2 linked regions of the Catenulispora sp. GP43 genome follow. The protein of the gene in region 2 binds, or shares a complex with, the protein of the main gene of each other region. Links are inferred from orthologs where the notes say so. Each region holds a gene or a part of one and is shown on either strand. Other genes may lie near its edges.

Region 1 (10,425 bases), on a different replicon or contig from region 2:
TTGTTCGCCCGGCAGGGATACGAGGCCACGACCACGCGCCAGATCGTGGAGGCCGCGCAGGTCACCAAGGGCGCGCTGTACCACTGGTTCAGTTCCAAGGAGGAACTGCTCACCAGCATCTACCGCGAACTGCTCGCTGAACAGACCACCCGCCTGGAGACCATCGCCGCAGGTGAGAGCCCGGCCGACGTCCGGCTGCACCGCGCGGTGACCGACCTGTTCGCGCACATGGACGACCACGCCGAGGCGCTGACGGTGTGGGCGCGCTCGATGCACCTGGTGGCCGGCGAGCACGCCGCCGCGGTGCGCGCCGAGCGGCGCCGGTACCAGCACCTGTTCCAGGACCTGGTCGAGGAGGGGCAGAAGACCGGGGTGTTCCGCGCGGACGTGGGGGCCAGCGTCATCACGAACACGTTCTTGAGCAGCGTGGTGCAGATCCACCGGTGGTTCCGGGCCGAGGGGCCGCTGACGCGGCGGGAGCTGGGGACGCAGATGGTGTCGCTGTTCCTGGACGGGGTGCGGGTCGGGTAGGGCGCACAGGTCCGTATCCGCTCGACACCATGGAGGATCGACGACCAGGAAGATCAACAGCTGGGGTGACCGGATGCTGGCGCGCGTGCTGCGTCGGGAAACGGCCGGGGCGTGCGTCACCGGCGAGCAGGGGTGGCCAACCGGCGAACCCGCGGCGCGGCGGCTTGGCGGCTTGGCGGCGCGGCGGCGACGGGCCGGCTTGAGGGCGGCGGACCGACCTCGCAGCTCAGGTCCCGCAGACCGTCGCGACCACCTGGGCGTCGGTCAGGGCCTGCTGCGTGTCGGGCTGCTGGCCGGCCTCCGCGGCGTTCATGATGTTCTGCAGGTCGTCGGCGACCTTGTTCATCGCGTCCTTGCCGCCGGGCTTCTGCGTGGTGAGGGCGGCGGCGCGCAGCTGGCTTATCGAGGTGTTGACGCCCTTGAGCGCGGTCTGCGGGTCGGCGGAGTTCTGGGCCTTCTCAGCGTTCTGGATCGCGAGCATCGCCTGGGTGCAGCCGTTGTCGCTGCCGCCGCCGGAGGTTCCGCCGGTGCCGCCCGAGCCCCCCGTGCTGCCGGCGGCCTGGCCGCCGGTGGTGTCCGACGCCGAGCCTGCGCTGATGGTGCCAGAGCTCGAGCATCCGGCCAGCAGCACCGCGGCGCACGCGACTGCGACCAGCGCGGGAATGCCGGGACGAGTGGACATGAATCAACCCCCCTTTGCTCATACAGCTCGGTCATCGTAAACGCCGGTTGTCAGAAGCCGTATGAATGAGCGGGCAGCTGACTTTGGTCAGGACCCTAGGGAAGCGGGCTCGGTATTGCAAACGTCGAGCAATAACCTTCAGGGCTCAGGCGCGGCGCACCCGGGCCAGCACCAGGTACATCTCGCAGCCGAGGCAGAACCCGAACGCCGCGTTGAGGAACGCCGCGGCCAACGCCAGCGCGGTGGCCGTCACACCCAGCACCGGCACCCCGGCCAGGTAGCCGACCGCCCCGACCGCCGCGAACACCAGGCCCACGCCCTGCGCGAACCGGGGCGGCGCCTCGTCCTCGAACGCCGTCGGCGGCCCGAGACGCGGCCGGACCACCCGCGCGAACAGCAGGCCGTAGGGGGCACGCCGCAGCCCGGCGAACGCCCCGATCGCGAAGACGAGCGCCTGGGCCGCCAGCAGCCAGCCGCTGCCGGTCGCGAGCACCACCAGGAGCACGACGGTGGTCAGCGTCGCGCCGAAACGCGGCGCGCGCACGTCGATGCCCCGGGCCGCCGCGGGCGAGGTGACCTGCGAGTTCGTCATCCGGCCACGGTAGGTCGGCGGCCGCGGCCCGGGAACGTGCGTCTCATGCACCGGACAAGGCAGGAATAACCCGCGAGACGGCGGCACTGTGTGCTGCATGGATCCCACGGGAGTGCTCGCGGCAGCCGGCGCGCTGGCCGCCGCCTCGGCCTTCGGACTGTGGCGCAAGCGCACGGACGGCACGGTGCGCACCCTCGCGGCCGAACAGCCGACCGCGGAGCACCTGACGGCCGCCGATCTGGGCATCGACCTCGACCCGCGGGCCACCCTGGTCCAGTTCTCCTCGAAGGTCTGCCAGTACTGCGGCCCGACCCGCCGCATCCTCAGCGAACTCGCCGAACACCACAGCGTGGCGTACCTGGACATCGACGCCGAGGAACGCCTCGACCTGGCACGGCGGCTGACGGTGCTGCGCACGCCGACGGTGCTGCTGCTCGACGGGGCCGGGCGCATAACGCACCGGGTGTCCGGGCCGCCTCGGCGGGGCGAGCTCGCGACGGCGGTCGGGGAGCTGGTCGACGCCGGTGATGGGGCGCCCGGGTAGGCCGGCGGCGCGACTGGCGGTTCCCTTTGCAGGACTCAGTGATCGTGCGGCCCGGTCCGATGTACCGGCCCGTGACTGTCCTCGCAGTGTCCCGAATCCTTCTCCGGCACCGTGTGCGAGATCTGCAGCACCTCGGCCTCGCCCTCGTCCTCGCCGAGGTGGTCGACCTGCAAGGTCGCGTGGCTGATGCCGTGCTCGGCGAGCAGCTTCCGCTGCATCACGCGCCGCACCTTGTGGCAGTCGCCGCCGGGGACGACCAACACGTGCGCGCTCAGCGCCGCCTGGCCCGAGGTGATCTCCCAGATGTGCAGGTCGTGGACCTCTATCACCTGCTCGACGGCAGCCAGCTGGTCGCCGACGGCGTCCGGGTCGATGCCGGCCGGCGCCGCTTCCAGGAAGATGCGGCCCGCGGCGGTCACCAGGCCCAGGCCGGCCTTGAGCATCAGCGCCACGACCACCAGGGTGGCGATCGCGTCGGCGCGGCCGTAGCCGGTCAGGACCACCACCAGGCCGGCGATCGCGGTGGCGATGAAGCCGTACAGGTCGGTCAGGATGTGCTGGAAGGCGCCCTCGACGTTCAGCGACGTGCGGTTCGCCTTGGAGATCGACCAGGCCGCGGCGATGTTCACCACCACCCCGACCAGTGCCGTGGCCAGGACCAGGCCGCCGGTCACCTCCGGCGGGTTGAGCAGCCGGCGGACCGCCTCGAAGGCCAGCACCGCCGAGAGCACCAGGAGTGTCACGCCGTTGGCCTGCGCCGATAGGATCTCGGCACGCTTCAGGCCGAACGTGTAGCCCCCGCGCGCCGGACGGGCCGCCAGGCGCATCGCGAACAGCGCCAGCAGGATCGAGCCGGCGTCGGTGAGCATGTGCGCGGCGTCGGAGATCAGCGCCAGCGAGTGCGCGACCAGCCCGATCACGATCTCGACCGCCATGAAGCCGAGGATCAGGCCCAGGCCGGTCAGCAGCCAGCGGCGGTCGGCGTCCACGGCCACGCCGTGGCTGTGCCCGGCGTGGCCGTGGCCGGAGTGGCCGTGCTCGACCGCACCGTGCTCGACCGTGCCCCGGCCGCCGGCGTGGCCGCCGTCGTGGTCGTGATCGTGGAGATGCTCAGACACTGAACTCCGCCCGGGTCGGGATGTCGAAGGTGACACCCGAAGTGAATCGCACTGTTGCGTACCAGGGCAAAGATGGCAACGACATCGGTTTCCATTGTCTACCGCCGGTAGATGAACCCCGCCAACGGCGCGTGCACCTTCCACCCCAGCGACTCGTACAGCGCCCGGCCCTCGACGGTCGCGCCGAGCACGCTCGTCGAGGCGCCCAGCTCGTCCGCCGCGTTGGCCAGCGCGTTCATCACCACCGAGCCCAGCCCGCGGCGCCGGTGCGCGGGCTCGGTCACGATCTGGTCCACGGTCCCGTGGTCCCCGACGTAGCCGTACTGGCCGCGCGCGGCGAGGTCGCCGTCGAAGGTGTGGATCCGCACGTAGGTCACGCCCTCCTTGGCCTCCGAGCTCAGCGTGTACCCATCTGGCAGCACGACGGCCGCCGGCGCCACGTCGGCCGCCATCAGCCAGCCCGGGTCGTCCTCGGTCCAGCCCGGGGGCAGCCACGGCGCCAGTTCGGAGGGCTCCACATGGCTCTTGATCCAGGTCAGCGGCTCGTCGATGGTCGCCGCCAGCTCCCGCACCGCGTCCTGGCTCGGATCCAGCAGCACATGGCGGCGCAGTTGGTTCGCCGCACCCACCTCGATCCGCAGCCCCCACGGCGTGACGACCGGAGCCGCGGTGCCCCGCGACACGCTCCAGCCCTCGGACCAGCGATGCGTCAGCTCGGCGGTCATACAGCCCTCCCGGTAATAATCGCTCTGGATTATTGAACCTTACCGAGAAGAACCGACAGCCGGAATCAGACGGCTACTGCAGGTCGCACTTCCCGTACTCCGACGATCCGGCGTCGTCGTGGCAGGTGAAGTTGGCGACCGGTCCCGGCGTCTGCGGCGTGGTGAGCGCAACGCCCCACGACGCCGTCGTACCTCCGCAGCCGACGTGCAGCGAGAACGACTCGGTGGTCGGCAAGGTGTACCAGTACCGCGAGGTGGATCCGTTGCCGATGCCCTGCCACGGCGAGTAGCCGGAGCCCTGGGACGCCTGCACCCAGACGCCCTCAACTGAATGCCCCGACACACACGAGATGGTGCCGCTGATCTGCAGCTGGCTGGGAGCCTTCGTGGTCGACGCCGGCGGAGGCGCCGCGGTGACGGTCGAGGCCGGCGGTTTCGGCACGGCCTTCGTCGACGGCGGCGCCGATGCCGGCGGCGAGGGGTTGCCCGCCGATCCCGACGGCGGCGGTGCCGCCACCGGCGCGGACGACGACGTCGAGGCCGTCGTGGCCGTGGTGGGCGTGGTCGGCGAGGGGGCTCCGGGTCGCGGCGACCAGGTCAACTGCGGCGGTTGCTGCGAGTACCCGCCGTCAGAGCCGGTGACGTAGCCCCCGGGGGTGCTGGTCGCCGCCGCCGCGCCGACCGTGCTCTTGCGGGGCTTCGAGGGGCCGCCGGCCACCGCCACCACCGACACGACCCCCACGGCCACCGCGACCACTGCCCCCGCGGCGATGGCGATCGTGCGCTTGCGCCCCGCCGCCGACGGATCAGCCGGCAGCGGGATCGTCTTCTTCTCCTCCATCGCACCCCTTCACCCGACCCGCCGAAGCGGGACACAAACCAGGATCGTTATACGCGACCCCGACTTCGGGTGCACTCCGAATCCTCAACGGGATTCTAGGTATAGCTGGGGTGGCTCGCATGACGAGCACCGGGACCTCAGTCCGCGCTGCTCCGCCGCTGGTAGCGCCGGTTGAAACGCTCGACGCGTCCGGCGGTGTCCACGACGCGGCTGTTGCCGGTGTAGAAGGGGTGGCTGGCCGAGGAGACCTCGACGTCGATGACCGGGTAGGTGCGGCCGTCCTCCCACTGGACGGTCTGCGCGCTCTCAGCGGTGGACCGGGACAGGAAGGCGTAACCGGCAGCCTGGTCGCGGAAGACGACCGGGCGGTATTCGGGGTGGATTCCGGGCTTCATGGTGTTCCTCCTGCGCTCTTCGCGTGGGTTGACAGTGCGATGAACGATCGGGCCCACCGTGCTCAACGCGATACGGGCTGAGTTATTCCGCGCGTGAGTCCGCCCGTGAGTCCGCGCCGCGAGGCGGCAGACAGCCCAACTCGTACACCGTCGTCGAGGTGAACACCCGCCCCGGCAGCAACACGGTCGAGGGGTAGTCGGGACGGTGCGGCGAGTCGGGGAAGTGCTGCGTCTCCAGCACGATGCCGCCGTACTGCTCATAGGGCCGCCCGCCCAACCCGGTCAGGCTGCCGTCGAGTTCGCCGGAGAGGTAGAGCTGAAGGCCCGGCTCGGTCGTCGCGATGCGCATGACGCGGCCGCTGGCGGGATCGTGCAGGGTGGCGACCGGACGCGGCCGGGTCGTGCGTCCGCCGCGCAGCACGAAGCAGTGGTCGTATCCGCCGGCGGCCTGGAGTTGCGGGTGCGGGTCGGCCAGGCGCGCGCCGACCGGCGCCGGGGTGCGGAAGTCGAAGGGCGTGCCGGCGACCGGGGCGGCTCCGTCGAGCGGGATCAGGGCCTCGTCGACCGGCAGGAAGCCGTCGGCGGCGACGGTGAGTTCGTGGTCCAGGACGTGTCCGACGCCTTCGCCGGCGAGGTTGAAGCGGGCGTGGTTGGACAGGTTCAGGACGGTGGGGGCGGTCGTCTCGGCGCGGTAGTCCAGGGTGAGGCGGCCGGCCGCCAGGGTGTAGCGGACGCTGACGGTCACCTCGCCGGGGAAGCCCTCCTCCCCGTCGGGGCTCACACGGGTGAGGGTGAGCGCGGTGCCGCCGTCCGTCTCGGTGACGCCGTCGGGCGCGCTCCACTGGCGCGCGCCGAAGCCGGGGGTGCCGCCGTGCAGGGTGTTGGGGCGCGGGCCGTCGTTGAGCGGGAGGCGGATCTCGCGGCCGTCGAGGGTGAACGTGCCGCCGGCGATGCGGTTGGCGTAGCGTCCGACGACACAGCCGAAGTAGGCGGCGCGTTCCAGATAGTCGGAGATGTCGTCGAAGCCGAGGACGACGTTCGCCGGTTCGCCGTCACGATCCGGCGTCGTGAGTTCCTGCAGGGTGGCGCCGTAGGACAGGATCGTGGCCTGGAGTCCGGAGGAGTCGGTCAGATGCCAGCTGTCGACCGCGGTGCCGTCGGGCAGGGTGCCGAAAGGTCGGAGGGCTGAAGATCGCAAGGGGCTGCTCCTCGGTGCCGGTGGGGGTGAATCAGAAGCTTGTGAAGATTGTCAGGAAATGAGCTATTCTAACGTTGGAACACTGACATCAGATCACATCGGCTGGACGGAGCGCTGAGGCGACGATGGATGGGGCGAGGAGTGTCCCGAACGGCGCCGGACCCGCGCCGCGGCTGAAGGACGTCGCCGAGGCCGCCGGCGTCTCGGTGAAGACGGTGTCCAACGTGGTCAACGGCACGGTGCACGTGGCCGCCGCGACCCGGGAGAAGGTGCAGGCCGCGATCGACGCGCTGGGCTACCACCCCAACGTGGCGGCCCGCAAACTGCGCACCGGCCGCAGCGGGGTGATAGCGCTGGCCTTCCCCGAGCTGCCCTCCCCGTACTTCGCGGAGCTGGCGGTCGAGGTGATCGCCGCGGCCCGCCGGCACGGCGTCACGGTCCTGATGGACGACACCGCCGGCGACCCGCGCGCCGAGCTGCGCATCGCCAGCGGCCTGGGCGACCCGATGATCGACGGCGTGATCCTCAGCCCGCTGGGCCTGGACCAGCACGAACTGGCCGCGCGCGAGCGCCAGATCCCGCTGGTCCTGCTCGGCGAGGCCGACCTGGGCCTGGTCTGCGACCACGTGCACATCGACAACGTGGCCGCCGCGCGCGAGGCGGTGGCGCATCTGATAGCCGCCGGGCGGCGCCGCGTCGCCGCGATCGGCTGGCAGGACCCGAGCCCGCGCGCCACCGCCCAGCAGCGCATGGCCGGCTACCGCCAGGCCCTGGCCGAGGCCGGCCTGCCGGCCGAACCGGCGCTGTGCCCGCCGGTGCGCGCCTACTTCCGGCCCGACGGCGCGGCCGCCATGCGCCGGCTGCTGAAGCTGCCCGAGCGGCCCGACGCGGTGTTCTGCTTCAACGACCTGATGGCCCTGGGGGCGCTGCGCGCGATCCACGAGGCCGGGCTGCGGGTGCCGCACGACATCGCGCTGGTCGGCTTCGACGATGTCGAGGAGGCCGAGTACGCGATCCCGTCGCTGACGACGGTGGCGCCGGACAAGACCGGCATCGCCGAGGCCGCGGTGGACGCGCTGCTGCAGCGGATCGCGGACGGGTACGGCGAGCCCGGGCGGCTGATTCAGCCGGGGCACCGGTTGGTGGTTCGGGAGAGCAGCGGGGAGCTGCGGGAGTAGCGGAGGCGCCGCGGCGCGCGGGGGCCGGGGCGGCGGTTGCGGGTTCTGCGATGCTTCAGCCGGCGCCGGGCAGCGCGGACCCGCAGCCGGCGCCTCCTGCGCCACGCACGCCACGCACGCCACGCACGCCGAGGCCGCCGGGCACGCCCCGCCCGACGGCCCGGCGCCGCGGCCGTCCGCAGCGGTCATCGCCGCCGCGAACGCTCGAGCAGCGCCTGCGCCAGCACCACCACGGCCAGGAACGCGCCGTTCACCGCGTCCGTCATCGCCGATCCGTACTGGGACAGGTACCGGTCGATCAGGTGGTGGATCACCGCCAGCAGCAGCACGCCGCAGACGGTTCCGCCGATGGTGCCGTAGCCGCCGGTCAGCAGCGTGCCGCCGATCACCACCGCGGCGATGGCGGTCAGCTCGTAGCCGACGCCGATCGTGGTCACGCCGGAGCCCAGCCGTGCGCCGCCCAACGCCCCCGCGGCGCCGGCCAGGGTGCCGGACAGCAGGTAGACCAGCACTTTCGCCCGCGCCACCGGCAGGCCGAGCAGGACTGCGGAGTCCTGGTTGCCGCCGATGGCGGTCAGGGTCGCGCCGTAGCCGGTGCGCTCCATCAGGACCCAGCCGGCCGCGAACAAGACCGCCACGATGCCCACCGGTACCCACGTCCCGGCGCCCAGGTGCCGGAACCAGGAGCCGGCCGGCACCAGGTACGTCGTCGACCCCTGATTCGTCAGCGCCTGCAGCAGTCCGCGCGCGCCGAGCAGTCCGGCCAGCGTGACGATGAACGGCGCCATCCCCCCGTAGGCGACCAGCAGCCCCTGCACCGCGCCCCAGGCCGCGCACACCGCCAGCGGCAGCACGATCGCCAGCCACGGCCCGTGCGCCGAGCCGCGCGCCGCCAGCACTCCCCCGAGCGCGTACAGCGAGCCGACCGACAGGTCGATGCCGCCGGTGGTGATGACGAACGTCATCCCGAGGGCGAGCAGCCACACGAAGGCGTTGTTGCCCAGGATGGTGCTCACGTCCGACCACGACGCGTCCGACGGCGAGGCGGCCGTCGCGGCCGCGCACACCGCCACCAGCACCACCAGCGGCCCGCGCCGCTCCGCGCGCCGGATCCAGCGCTCGCGCGGCGTCTCCAGCAGTCCTTCGGCGCCCTCGCGCGGCGGCGGCGCCGGGACCGGGGCCAACGTCCGCGGTGTGCGCACGCTCATCGCGTCCCCCGTTCCCTGGACACGTAGACGGCCAGGCAGATCAGCACGGCCTCGACGATCTGCGTGGTGGAGGTCGGCACGTTGTGCTGGATCAGCACCGCCGAGGCCAGCTGCATGAACATCGCCCCGGCCACGGTGCCCAGCACCCGGACCCGGCCGCCGGCCAGCGGGGTGCCGCCGACCACCACCGCGGTGATCGCGCTCAGTTCCATGTTCAGTCCCTGGTTGGCCGGGTCGGCCTCGGCGCCGTGGCCGACGATGAGCACGCCGGCCAGCGCGGAGAGCACCCCGGAGAGCACGTAGACGGTGACCAGCACGCGGCGCACCGGCAGCCCGGCCAGCAGGCTGGCGCGCTTGTTGTCGCCGATCGCGACCAGCTGGCGGCCGAAGGTGGTGCGGCGCACGGTGTAGGCCACGGCGCCGGTGGCCGCCAGCGCGATCCACGCCATCAGCGGCACCCCGGCCACGTTCTGCTCGCCGAGGTTCAGGATCGTGGTGTCCGCGACCGGCTTGGCGGCGGCGCCGTTGAGCAGTTCGGCCAGGCCGCGCAGGCCGATCATCAACGACAGCGTGGCCACGATCGGCTGCACCCCGGCGAAGGCCACCATCGAGCCGCCGACCGCGCCGGCGGCCGCGCCGAGCAGCAGGGCCAGCACGATCGCCGGGGCCGGACCGTAGCCGATGTACAGCGGGATGATCGAGGCGGCCAGCGCGATGGTCGCGCCGACCGACAGGTCCACGCCCTCGGTGCCGATCACCAGCGCCATGCCCAGGGCGACGAGCACGGTCGGGGCGGCCTGGAACAGCTGCACGCGCCAGTTCGACGCCGACATGAAGTCGGTGTTCATCGCGGTCGCGACGGCGATCAGCACCGCCAGGGCCGCGTAGACGCCGTAACGCTGCGCCAGGTCCAGGACGCGGTCGCGGGTGCCGGCGCCCGCGCCGTCGACGGGTTCGATGACGGCCGCGGTCATGCCGGGTCCTCCTCGCGGGGGTGTTCGGGCTCCGGGTGCCCCGGAGCGATGGACTCGGCTCCCTCACCGGCCAGGGCCCGCATCAGGTTCGGGGCGGTGACCTCGGCGCGGTCCAGGCGCGCCGCCACCGATCCGGTGTGCAGCACCACCACCCGGTCCGAGCCCTCGATCAGCTCGTCGAGCTCGGAGGAGATCAGCAGCACCCCGACCCCTTCGGCGGCGAGCTGGTCGATGATGGTCTGCACCTCGGCCTTGGCCCCGACGTCGATGCCGCGCGTGGGCTCGTCCAGCAGCAGCACCTTGGGGTTCAGGCACATCCAGCGGGCCAGCAGCACCTTCTGCTGGTTGCCGCCGGACAGGTCCTGCACCTTCTGCTCGGGACTGGAGGCCTTGATCCGCAGCCGGGTCATGAAGAACTCGACGATCCGGTCCTGCCGGG
Region 2 (10,224 bases):
TCGAGGATGACGTCGAACTCGTCCTGCTCGGCCGGGGCCTCGGCGGCGGCGGCCGGGCCGGCCGGGCCGGCGACGGCGACCGGGGCGGCGGCCACGACGTCGAAGGTGTCCTCGAACAGCTTCACGAACTCGGAGAGCTCGATCAGCGTCATCTCCTTGAAAGCCTCGAGCAGCTCGTCGTTGCTGAGCTTCGCCATGATAGGCGTCCTTTCTCTAAGTGAGTTCTAGCTAGGTTTTGCCGGGTGCCTATCAGGCGTCGGCGGACTTCTTGGCCGACAGCGCGTCCACGGTGCGGACGGCCTTCGACAAAGGAGCCTGGAAGAGCGCCGCCGCGTTCGCGAGGGACGCCTTCATCGCGCCGGCCGCCTTGGCCAGCAGAACCTCGCGGGACTCAAGGTCCGCGAGCTTGGTGATGTCGGCCGGGGTGAGGGTCTTGCCCTCCATCACCCCGCCCTTGATCACCAGAAGGGGGTTCGCCTTGGCGAAGTCACGAAGACCCTTGGCAGCCTCGACCGGGTCGCCCTTGATGAAGGCGATGGCCGAGGGACCCTTCAGCGCCGACTCGTCCAGACCGTCAATACCGGCCTCGCGAGCAGCGACCTTGGTCAGCGTGTTCTTCACCACGGCGTAGTCCGTGGTCGCACCGAGCGCGCGCCGAAGCTCCTTCAGCTGCGCGACAGTGAGCCCGCGGTACTCGGTCAGCACGGCGGCGTTCGAGCCGCGGAAGTGATCCGCGATCTCGGCGACCGCAGCCGCCTTGTCAGGCCTCGCCATACGGGCCTCCTTCCGGGGTGTCAGAGCCGACTCCAGCCTCAAACAAAAAACGCCCGGCGCGTCAGCGCGGGCGTCACGAGTCGGTACCCCGCCCCCAGGGGCGGCAACTGCTTCACTAATCGCGCCTCGGCGGGTCGCTCCGTGAGGAGGCCTTCGACTGGTCCGGGCCGTTCGGCTCGGAGCAGCGACCAGCGGTCTTCGGCTGCGTCAAGATTAGCACGGGGGTGGGGGTGGTTCTGACCGCGTTACGGCGGCGGCCGGAAGCGCGGCACTGATGCGGGAACAGCACCCGCGCCGACCCTTAGGGGCTAGCCCTCCTCCGGCCCCGGACACGCCGAAGGCCCCCGTCCCGAAGGAACAGGGGCCCGGTCGTCACGGCCTACCGGCCGGAACTCACGCCTCGTCGTCGGTCGCGACGTTGCGCACGCGGTTGGCGTCGACCTGGATGCCGGGGCCCATGGTCGTGGCGAACGTGATCTTCTTCAGGTAGCGGCCCTTGGCGGCGCTCGGCTTCACGCGGAGCACCTCCTCCAGGGCGGCGGCGTAGTTCTCGGCGAGCTGCTGCTCGGAGAAGGACACCTTGCCGATGATGAAGTTCAGGTTCGAGTGGCGGTCGGCGCGGAACTCGATCTTGCCGCCCTTGATGTCGTTGACGGCCTTGACCACGTCGGCGGTGACGGTGCCGGTCTTCGGGTTCGGCATCAGCGAACGCGGGCCGAGCACCCGGCCCAGGCGGCCGACCTTGCCCATCAGGTCCGGGGTCGCCACGACCGCGTCGAAGTCCAGGCGGCCCTTGGCGACCTCGTCGATCAGCTCGTCGGAGCCGACGATGTCGGCGCCGGCCTCGCGGGCCTGCTCGGCCTTGTCGCCCTGGGCGAAGACCAGCACGCGGGCGGTCTTGCCGGTGCCGTGCGGGAGCACGATCGTGGAGCGGACCATCTGGTCGGCCTTGCGGGGGTCGATGCCCAGGCGCATCGAGACCTCGACGGAGCTGTCGAACTTGGTGACCGAGGTCTCCTTGGTCAGGCGGATGGCCGCCAGCGGGGTGTAGACCTCGTCGGCGTCGATCTTCGCCGCGGCGTTGCGGTAGCCCTTGCTGCGCTTCATTGCTGCTCTCCTTGAGCTGGTGAGATGTGGTCTTCACGAGCCGCGCGCGGCTCTGCCACTACTGCTGGTGACGCGGGCTCGGCCGGCCGTACGACCGGCTGAGCCGCCGAGCCGGAAGGCTCAGCTGTCCGAGACGATGACGCCCATCGAGCGCGCGGTGCCGGCGATGATCTTCATCGCGGCCTCGACGTCGTTGGCGTTCAGGTCCGGCATCTTGGTCTCGGCGATCTCCCGGACCTGGGCCTGGGTCAGCGTCGCGACCTTGTCCTTCTGCGGGACGCCCGAGCCCTTCTCGATGCCCGCGGCCTTCAGGATCAGCTTCGCGGCCGGCGGGGTCTTGGTGATGAAGGTGAAGGAGCGGTCCTCGAACACCGAGATCTCGACCGGGACGACCTGGCCGCGCTGGGCCTCGGTGGCCGCGTTGTACTGCTTGCAGAACTCCATGATGTTCACGCCGTGCTGGCCCAGAGCCGGGCCGACGGGCGGGGCCGGGTTCGCCATACCGGCCTTGATCTGGAGCTTGATGACCGCGGTGAGCTTCTTCTTGGGAGGCATTCCCGAACTCGTTTCTGTAGACGTCGCCGATAACCCCTACCAAGGGCACGGCGGAGACACGTTGCCATGGGCAACAGCCGTCAAGCTTACCGGACCGGCCGGTATGCCCCGGACAGGACGAGGCCCCCGCCCCGGTCAGCACCGGTGCGGGGGCCTCGGACCGGAGGAACTACGGCCGGCTCGGCGTCAGCTTCAACGCCCCGCCGCCCGGCAGCGCCGACCGCAGCCCCGCCGCGTCCCGCGGCGACAGCGTCCCGGCGGCCCCGTCCGCCGACGCGGCGGCCAGCCGGTGCCCGCTGCCGTCGACGGCGCCCAGCGGGCCGGCGATCGCCTGCGCCAGCTGCCTGTCGATACCGGCCGGCACCGCCACGGTCCCGCCGAAGACGAAGCCGGAGTACAGCTCGCCCCGGTTCGCGTCCAACAGCGCGATGTCCTGGCCGGAGAGCCCGGTCGCCGGGTTCACCAGCAGCAGCGGACCGCCCTGGGTGCCCATCGCCGCCCCGCCGGAGAGCGCGTCGGGCCAGGCCGCGCCGGTGGCCACGCCGACGGCGTCCAGCGCCGGGAAGAACGTGTTCGCCACCTTGAACGAGGTCTGATACCGGTCGTTGCCGACCAGCGGCAGGCGCCAGTAGCCCTGCTGCGTGGAGTCCAGCGCCTTCAGCGCCTGGCCGCCGACCGCGGCCAGGAAGATGCTGGAGCTCGGCCCGAAGTCGGTCCCGAAGTGGTGCAGGTACGCGGCCGTCTCGGTCGGCATCCTGGTGTCGTCGGTGAGCACCACCACCGAGCCGTAGTTCGCGCCGGCCGCGGCGCCCGCGGACAGCGCGTCGGCGAAGTCCTGGCCGGTGGCCAGCAGGATCTCGCTGGGCTTGGCGGTCATGGTGTCGGCGATCCGCACCGCGGTGTCGTACCGGGTGCTGCCGGCGATCCGCGCCGGGCTGAAGCCCAGCGCGTGCACGGCCGCTTCGACCGCCGGGGACAGCGCCTGCGTGCCGCCCAGCAGGTAGACGGTGGCGCCCGGGTGCAAGATGCGCTTGAGCTCGGCGGCGGCCTGCGGCGACAGCGATCCGCTCTTGGTCAGCAGCAGCGGACCGTTCTTCCGCGCGGCCAGCGCCGAGCCGGCCAGCGCGTCGGCCGGCAGGTCGTCGCGCGACAGGACGGCGACGTCGGCCTGCGAACGGCTCACATCGGCGGTGTCGCCGTTGTTCCGCCACCCCTCCTGCGACACGGCGGTCGCGGTGCCCAGGCGGTCCGCGCCGGCCAGCCGCACCACCGGCTTGGCGAACTCGGTCCGGTAGGACAGGTGCTCGCCGCCGCTCAGCGCGCCCGAGACGGAGATCGTGGTCTCGGCGTTGGCCGTGGCCTTCGGGTCGGTGTTCAGCGCGACCCAGCGCACCTGGCTGGTGCCGGCCGAGGTCTCGTCGAAGGCGATCGTCTTGCCGTCCGGGGAGAACACCGGGTTGGCGACCTTGACCCCGGTGGCGGCGAAGGTCTGCTGGACCGGCGTGGCCAGCCCGCCGGAGGGCGCCGCGGCCGGGACGGTCCAGATCTGCGGCACGTTGTCCTTGTCGGCCTGCACGAACGCGACCGTCTTGCCGTCCGGGGACACGCTCGGCGCGGTGCCGGTGGCCGCGACCTGGTACGGGACGAAGTCCCCGGTCTCGTCGCGGACCCAGATCCCGGCCGAGGACCCGTTCTGGGACCGGGCGAAGGCCAGGGTGTCGCCGCCGAAGTCCGGGGCCGAGTCGGCGGCCGCCGGGCTCGAGGCCTTCGGCAGCGGCCAGGACACCGGCGTGCCGTTGCCGGCGGCCGAGCCGTTGGACCAGGTTGCCATCAGCTGGGTCGGGCCGGAGGCGCCGCCCGCGGCCGGGTCCCAGCCGGCGAAGACCAGCAGCTCGCCGCCGTAGGTCCAGACCGGCTGGGCGTCGGCGGCGGCCAGCCGGGCCACCGCCTTCAGGCTGGAGCCGTCGGCGTTCGCGGTGTAGATCTGGCCGTTGGCGCTGAAGGCGTACTTGCTGCCGTCGGGCGACCAGGAGACGTCGGTGCCGGCCCAGGGCACCGAGGTGCTCCCCCCGCCGACCGTCTCCAGGGAGCCGTTGGTGTGGCTGATGGTCAGCGGGCTGTGCGCCGGGACGCCGCCGACGGTGGCGCCGGCCTGCGGCGCGAGCGCCAGCGCGACCAGCGAGGCGGACACGACGGCGGCCGCGGACAGCCGCCTGGACATGCGGAATGACACGAGATCCCCCCACGGAATCTTCAGGGAACGTTAAGGGCGCTCCACCGTATGGGGAGCGCCCTGTCAGCTGCCTGCGAAAGCAGCATGAGAATCGGTCATCCGTTTGGCGGAGCCGGACCTCAGCTGTTCTTCTGGATCTGGTTGAAGCTCAGCTCCACCGGGGTCTCCCGGCCGAAGATCTCCACCAGGCCCTTGACCTTCTGCGAGTCGGCGTTGATCTCGTTGATCGTGGCCTGCAGCGTGGCGAACGGGCCGTCGATGACGGTGACCGAGTCCCCGACCTCGAAGTCCAGCACCTTGACCTCGGCCGGCGCCTTCTGCTTGCCGCTGACCTCCTCGGGCTGCTCCTCGAGCAGGATCTTCACGACCTCGTCCAGGGTCAGCGGGTACGGCTCGTGGGCGTTGCCGACGAAGCCGGTCACGCCCGGGGTGTTGCGCACCACGCCCCAGGACTCGTTGGTCAGGTCCATCCGGACCAGCACGTAGCCGGGGAACTTGTTGCGCTTGACCCGCTTGCGCTGGCCGCCCTTGATCTCGACGACCTCCTCCATGGGCACCTCGACCTGGAAGATGAACTCCTCCATGTTCAGGGTGGTCATGCGGGTCTCGAGGTTCTGCTTCACCCGGTTCTCGTAGCCGGCGTAGCTGTGGATCACGTACCACTCGCCGGGCGCGCGGCGCAGCGCGTCGCGGAACTCCTCGATCGCCTCCGGGCTGCCCGGCGCGGCCCCGCTGCCGGTCTCACCCTCGGCCTGCTCAGCCGCGTCCTGATCGGGCTCACCGGTGGCGACCTCCGCCTCGACGGCCTCGTCGTCGTTCTCCACGAGAACAGTCGCCTCTTCGAGGTCTCCGTACGTCTCAGACACGGTCGCTCATACTTCCTTCGCTCGGGGTGCTATGTCGGTACGGCGGCTCAGCCGAACACCCACATCACCAGTTTGCTGAACCCGTAGTCCAGCGTAGCCACGATCGCGACGACGATCGCGACGAACACGATGACCACCGTGGTGTAGGTGACCAGTTCGTTGCGGGTCGGCCACACCACCTTGCGCAGTTCGGCGATGATCTGCCGGTAGAACAGGCCCAGGCGGCCCAGCGGGGACCGGCGGCGCTCGGGGCGGCGGTCGCCACCACGGCCGCGGTCCGGCTTCGACATCGCGGAGGTCGAGCTCGTCTCGGTCACCTGGTCCTCATCACATTCGGTGAAAGTGGCAAGTTGCGCGGCGGGTCTCGCCGCGAACACGCTTCGCGCCCAGGAAAGCCCTATACCGGGCTTTCCTGGGCGCCTAAGCAGGGCCGGAGGGACTTGAACCCCCAACCCCCGGTTTTGGAGACCGGTGCTCTGCCAGTTGAGCTACGACCCTTTGCCTAAGCGTGCTCCACAAACCTACCTCGCCGAGGTGGGGAAGGGGAATCCGCCGATCGAGAGTGTACGGGAAGCGCGTCCCCGATTGCGAACGGGTTCCGCTCAACGGGGCGTACGGCCGCCTCCGGGCCGTCTCCTTTCGTGGAACACCACCCCGATCGCCGCCCTGGCGGTGGGACGATGGGGGCATGACAGCCTCCACAGCCTCAACTCCCTCCCCGTCCCGCCAAGGCCCTGCCACCAGGGTCTCCCGGCGCGTCGGTGCCATTGCCGAGTCCGCGACCCTGGCCGTGGACGCGAAGGCCAAGGCCCTCAAGGCCGCCGGCCGTCCGGTGGTCGGCTTCGGCGCCGGAGAGCCCGACTTCCCGACCCCGGCGTACATCGTCGAGGCGGCCGTGAAGGCGGCTCAGAACCCGAAGTACCACAAGTACACGCCGGCCGGGGGGCTGCCGGAGCTGAAGGAGGCGATCGCGCACAAGACGCTGCGCGACTCCGGCGTGTCGGTCTCGGCGAACCAGGTCGTGGTCACCAACGGCGGCAAGCAGGCCATCTACAACGCCTTCGCGACGTTGCTGGACCCCGGTGACGAGGTCATCGTGCCGGCCCCGTACTGGACCACCTACCCCGAGGCCATCCAGCTGGCCGGCGGCGTCCCGGTGGACGTGGTGACCGACGAGACCACCGGCTACCTGGCCTCGGTGGAGCAGCTGGAGGCGGCCCGGACCGAGCGCACCAAGGTGCTGCTTTTCGTCTCGCCCTCCAACCCCACCGGCGCGGTCTACAGCCCCGAGCAGGTCGAGGCGATCGGCCGCTGGGCCCTGGAGCACGGCCTGTGGGTGCTCACCGACGAGATCTACGAGCACCTGGTCTACGGCGACGCGCGCTTCACCTCGATCCTGAAGGCGGTGCCGGAGCTCGCCGAGCAGACGGTGATCGTCAACGGCGTGGCCAAGACCTACGCGATGACCGGCTGGCGGGTCGGGTGGCTGATCGGCCCGGCCGACGTGGTGAAGGCCGCCACCAACCTGCAGTCGCACGCCACCTCCAACGTCTCCAACGTGGCCCAGATCGCCGCGCTGGCCGCGGTGTCCGGGGACCTGGAGGCGGTCAGCGAGATGAAGCTGGCCTTCGACCGCCGCCGGCAGACCATGGTGCGGATGCTGAACGAGATCCCCGGCGTGGTGTGCCCGGAGCCCGAGGGCGCGTTCTACGTGTACCCCTCGGTCAAGGAGCTGCTCGGCAAGGAGATCCGCGGCCAGCGGCCGGCCAGCTCGGCCGAACTGGCCTCGCTCATCCTGGACGAGGCCGAGGTCGCCGTGGTGCCCGGGGAGGCCTTCGGGACCCCCGGCTACCTGCGGCTGTCCTACGCGCTGAGCGACGCCGACCTGGTCGAGGGCGTGTCGCGGCTGCAGAAGCTGCTCGGCGAAGCGCGCTGAACCGTCCGACGGACCGCATGACGTCGAAGGCCCCGGCGGCGAGCCGGGGCCTTCCGTGTGTCCGATCACCGTCTCGGATGTCCGCGCTGATCGGATATCACGCTGTTCTGCGACCTATGCCGTCGCGGTGGCAGCCTCCTGATGCCGACGTCCCTCCGCCGGGTCGCCGGCGCTCTGCTCGGAGGCGCCGTCCCCGGCCGGTGAGGCGCCGGCGGCCGGGCGCCGGTTCGGCACCAGCCACATCGCCAGCGTCGCCACCGCCAGGATCGCCGCGCCGGTGTAGACCGCCGGGACCATGCCGTCCACGAAGTGCTGGCCGGCGGACTTGGTCGCGGTCGGGCCGTAGCCGCCGTTCGCGGAGAACACCGCGCCCATCACCGCGATGCCCAGCACGCCGCCGAACTCCCGCAGCGCGTTGTTGATGCCGGAGGCGATGCCCTCCTGGTCGCGCCGCACCGAGCCGAGCACCAGGTTCGCGATCGGCGCGAAGAACATCGCCATGCCGGTGCCGCCGAGGATGAAGGCCGGCAGCAGCGCGGTGTAGGCCACCGTGGCCGTGCTGACCGCCGCGATCCAGCCCAGCGCCACCGCCTGCAGGCCCAGGCCCACCGTGACGATCCACTTGCCGCCGATCTTGTCGGACAGGATGCCGGCGATCGGGGCCACCAGCATCGGCATGCCGGTCCAGGGCAGCACCCGCACCCCGGAGGCCAGCGGCGAGTCGCCGAAGACGGTCTGGAACACCTGCGAGAGGAAGAAGACCGAACCGAACATCCCGAAGGACATCAGCAGGGCGCTGAGGTTGATCAGCGGGAAGCTCCGGCCGCGGAACAGGTGCATCGGCACCATCGGCGCGTCGGTGCGCAGCTCCCAGACCACGAAGCCGGCCAGCATGACGGCGCCGACGACGAACCCGGTCAGCACCAGCGAGTTGGTCCAGCCGACGTCCCCGCCCCGGATCAGGCCCAGCACCACACCCAGCAGCCCGCCGGTGGCCAGCCCGGTCCCGACCACGTCCAGCCGGCGCACCGGGCCGCGGCTCTCGGTGAGGCCGAACCAGGCCAGCGGCAGCAGCACGACGCCCAGCGGCACGTTCACCCAGAAGATCCACTGCCACGAGGCGGCCTCCACCACGGCCCCGCCGATCACCGGCCCGAGCGCCACGGCGAGCCCGCCGATGGCCCCCCAGGCGCCGACCGCGGCGCCGCGCTTCTCAGGACGCACACTCGCCGACAGCAGCGTCAGGCTCAGCGGCACGATCACCGCGCCGCCCAGGCCCTGCACGGCACGCGCCGCGATCAGCACCCCGATGTTCGGCGCCAGCGCCGAGACCACGGAGGCGCCGGTGAAGACCGCGAGGCCGGCGACGAACAGGGTCCGGCGGCCGAAACGGTCGCCGAGCGTGGAGCCGGTCAGCAGGAAGACGGCGAAGGTGAGGGTGTAGGCCGAGACCGTCCACTGCAGGCCGGACAGGCCGGCGTGCAGGGACTGCCGGATCGAGGGCAGCGCGATGCTGACCACGAGGTTGTCCAGCTGGGCCATGAACATCGCGGCGGAGGTGATCAGGAAGGTGCGGACCGGGTGGCCGATGGTGGCGGCCCGCAGGCCGTCCGCCGTCCGGCCCCCCGGCCGGTCGATGGTCTCGGTGCTCATCGTGGTACTCCCCTGGTTCGTGATGAGGGCGGTTTGAGTAGTTAGCAATCACTAACTACAGAAGGTAGTAATCAGTCACTAACTTGTCGGGACAGAAGGATGCTGCGAAAAGGTGCTGTGGGGTTTTCGGACGGCGTCCGGACCGGTCAGGTCAGTCGGTGAACGCCTTCTCGACGTAGTTCGCGTACTTCGGCTCGGCCGGGCTGCCGGGCGAATGCTTCTCGGCCGCCGCGGCGTCGAGGTCCGCGGCGTCCGCGGCGGCCTCCGCGGTGTCGTCGCGCAGCACCGCGAGGATCGGCTGCCACTCCGGATCGTCGCTGTCGTCGCGGCCCATCGCGGCGATCACGTTGCAGAGCATGCCCTTGGCCAGGAAGTCCACGCGGATCCCGACCGGGGCGCCCGAGAGGTTGTCCATGTGCTGCCACAGGCCCTGCATCGCTTTGCGCACGGCCGCCTGGACCTCGGGGTCGTGACACGCGGCGAACTGCTGGAGCTGCATGTTCAGCACCTCGCGGTCCGCCATGAGCAGGTCCTGGTAGGCATCGCCCATGGCGGCGAGCGCCGCGTGCCCGTACTTGCCGTCGGCCGCCTTGGTGAAGACGTCCCGGACCAGCGACGCGCCGTACTCGACGGCGGCGATGAACAGGTCGCGCTTGGTCGGGAACAGCCGGAACAGGTAGGGCTGCGACACCCCGACGCGCTTGGCGATGTCGGAGGTCGAGGTCCCTTCCAGGCCGCGCACCGAGAACTCGGCGACGGCGGCACGCACCACTTGGTCGCGGCGCTCTTCGGCACTCATGCGGGTCATGTGAAGTAAGTTATCACTCACTAACTTAGCTCGCAAGCCCCGGGCGCGGGAACCCTGGCGGGGAGGACCGAAACCTCTCAGAATTCTCCTGAAAGTTTCTCAGACGTTCCTCATCGACCCCACGGATAGTGGTCGCCGTGAGCTCTCCCACGCCCTTTCTCGCTGGTCCCGCCGGTGCCGCCGGCGCGCAGAGCGTTCAGAACACCCAGAGCACCTCCGAGATCCTCGTCGTCGACGACGAGCCCGGCATCCGCGCCGTGCTCGCCTCCAGCCTGGAGTTCGAGGGCTACGC

Evidence for each region.
Region 1: rplA (region 2) and ABH926_RS18320 share a complex: the UniProt entries of both Escherichia coli proteins name them as parts of the 50S ribosomal subunit. The link is inferred for Catenulispora sp. GP43 from one-to-one orthologs.

Annotation. Positions count from the first base shown.
Region 1 is NZ_JBGCCT010000008.1:150,241-160,665, reverse strand. What follows is about bases 3,800-6,743. They hold ABH926_RS18320 (type B 50S ribosomal protein L31), read right to left. Parts: upstream 5,429-6,743; coding sequence 5,171-5,428; downstream 3,800-5,170. Other genes in these bases: ABH926_RS18315 (aldose epimerase family protein), read right to left, coding at 5,511-6,626; ABH926_RS18325 (hypothetical protein), read right to left, coding at 4,266-5,033; ABH926_RS18330 (GNAT family N-acetyltransferase), read right to left, coding at 3,800-4,192. Outside these bases: ABH926_RS18355 (TetR/AcrR family transcriptional regulator), read left to right, coding at 1-531; ABH926_RS18350 (hypothetical protein), read right to left, coding at 758-1,213; ABH926_RS18345 (DUF4395 domain-containing protein), read right to left, coding at 1,359-1,805; ABH926_RS18340 (thioredoxin family protein), read left to right, coding at 1,903-2,349; ABH926_RS18335 (cation diffusion facilitator family transporter), read right to left, coding at 2,385-3,467; more of ABH926_RS18330, read right to left, coding at 3,566-3,799; ABH926_RS18310 (LacI family DNA-binding transcriptional regulator), read left to right, coding at 6,752-7,804; ABH926_RS18305 (ABC transporter permease), read right to left, coding at 7,990-9,012; ABH926_RS18300 (ABC transporter permease), read right to left, coding at 9,009-9,986; ABH926_RS18295 (sugar ABC transporter ATP-binding protein), read right to left, coding at 9,983-10,425.
Region 2 is NZ_JBGCCT010000005.1:95,137-105,360, reverse strand. The notes cover bases 25-2,767. They hold rplA (50S ribosomal protein L1), read right to left. Parts: upstream 1,882-2,767; coding sequence 1,168-1,881; downstream 25-1,167. Other genes in these bases: ABH926_RS12515 (cell wall-binding repeat-containing protein), read right to left, coding at 2,606-2,767; rplK (50S ribosomal protein L11), read right to left, coding at 2,002-2,436; rplJ (50S ribosomal protein L10), read right to left, coding at 250-774; rplL (50S ribosomal protein L7/L12), read right to left, coding at 25-197. In the rest of the region: more of rplL, read right to left, coding at 1-24; more of ABH926_RS12515, read right to left, coding at 2,768-4,669; transcription termination/antitermination protein NusG, read right to left, coding at 4,789-5,535; preprotein translocase subunit SecE, read right to left, coding at 5,583-5,825; ABH926_RS12495 (pyridoxal phosphate-dependent aminotransferase), read left to right, coding at 6,224-7,471; ABH926_RS12490 (DHA2 family efflux MFS transporter permease subunit), read right to left, coding at 7,586-9,124; ABH926_RS12485 (TetR/AcrR family transcriptional regulator), read right to left, coding at 9,276-9,932; ABH926_RS12480 (response regulator transcription factor), read left to right, coding at 10,154-10,224. UniProt on the Escherichia coli protein: One of the primary rRNA binding proteins, it binds very close to the 3'-end of the 23S rRNA. Forms part of the L1 stalk. It is often not seen in high-resolution crystal structures, but can be seen in cryo_EM and 3D reconstruction models.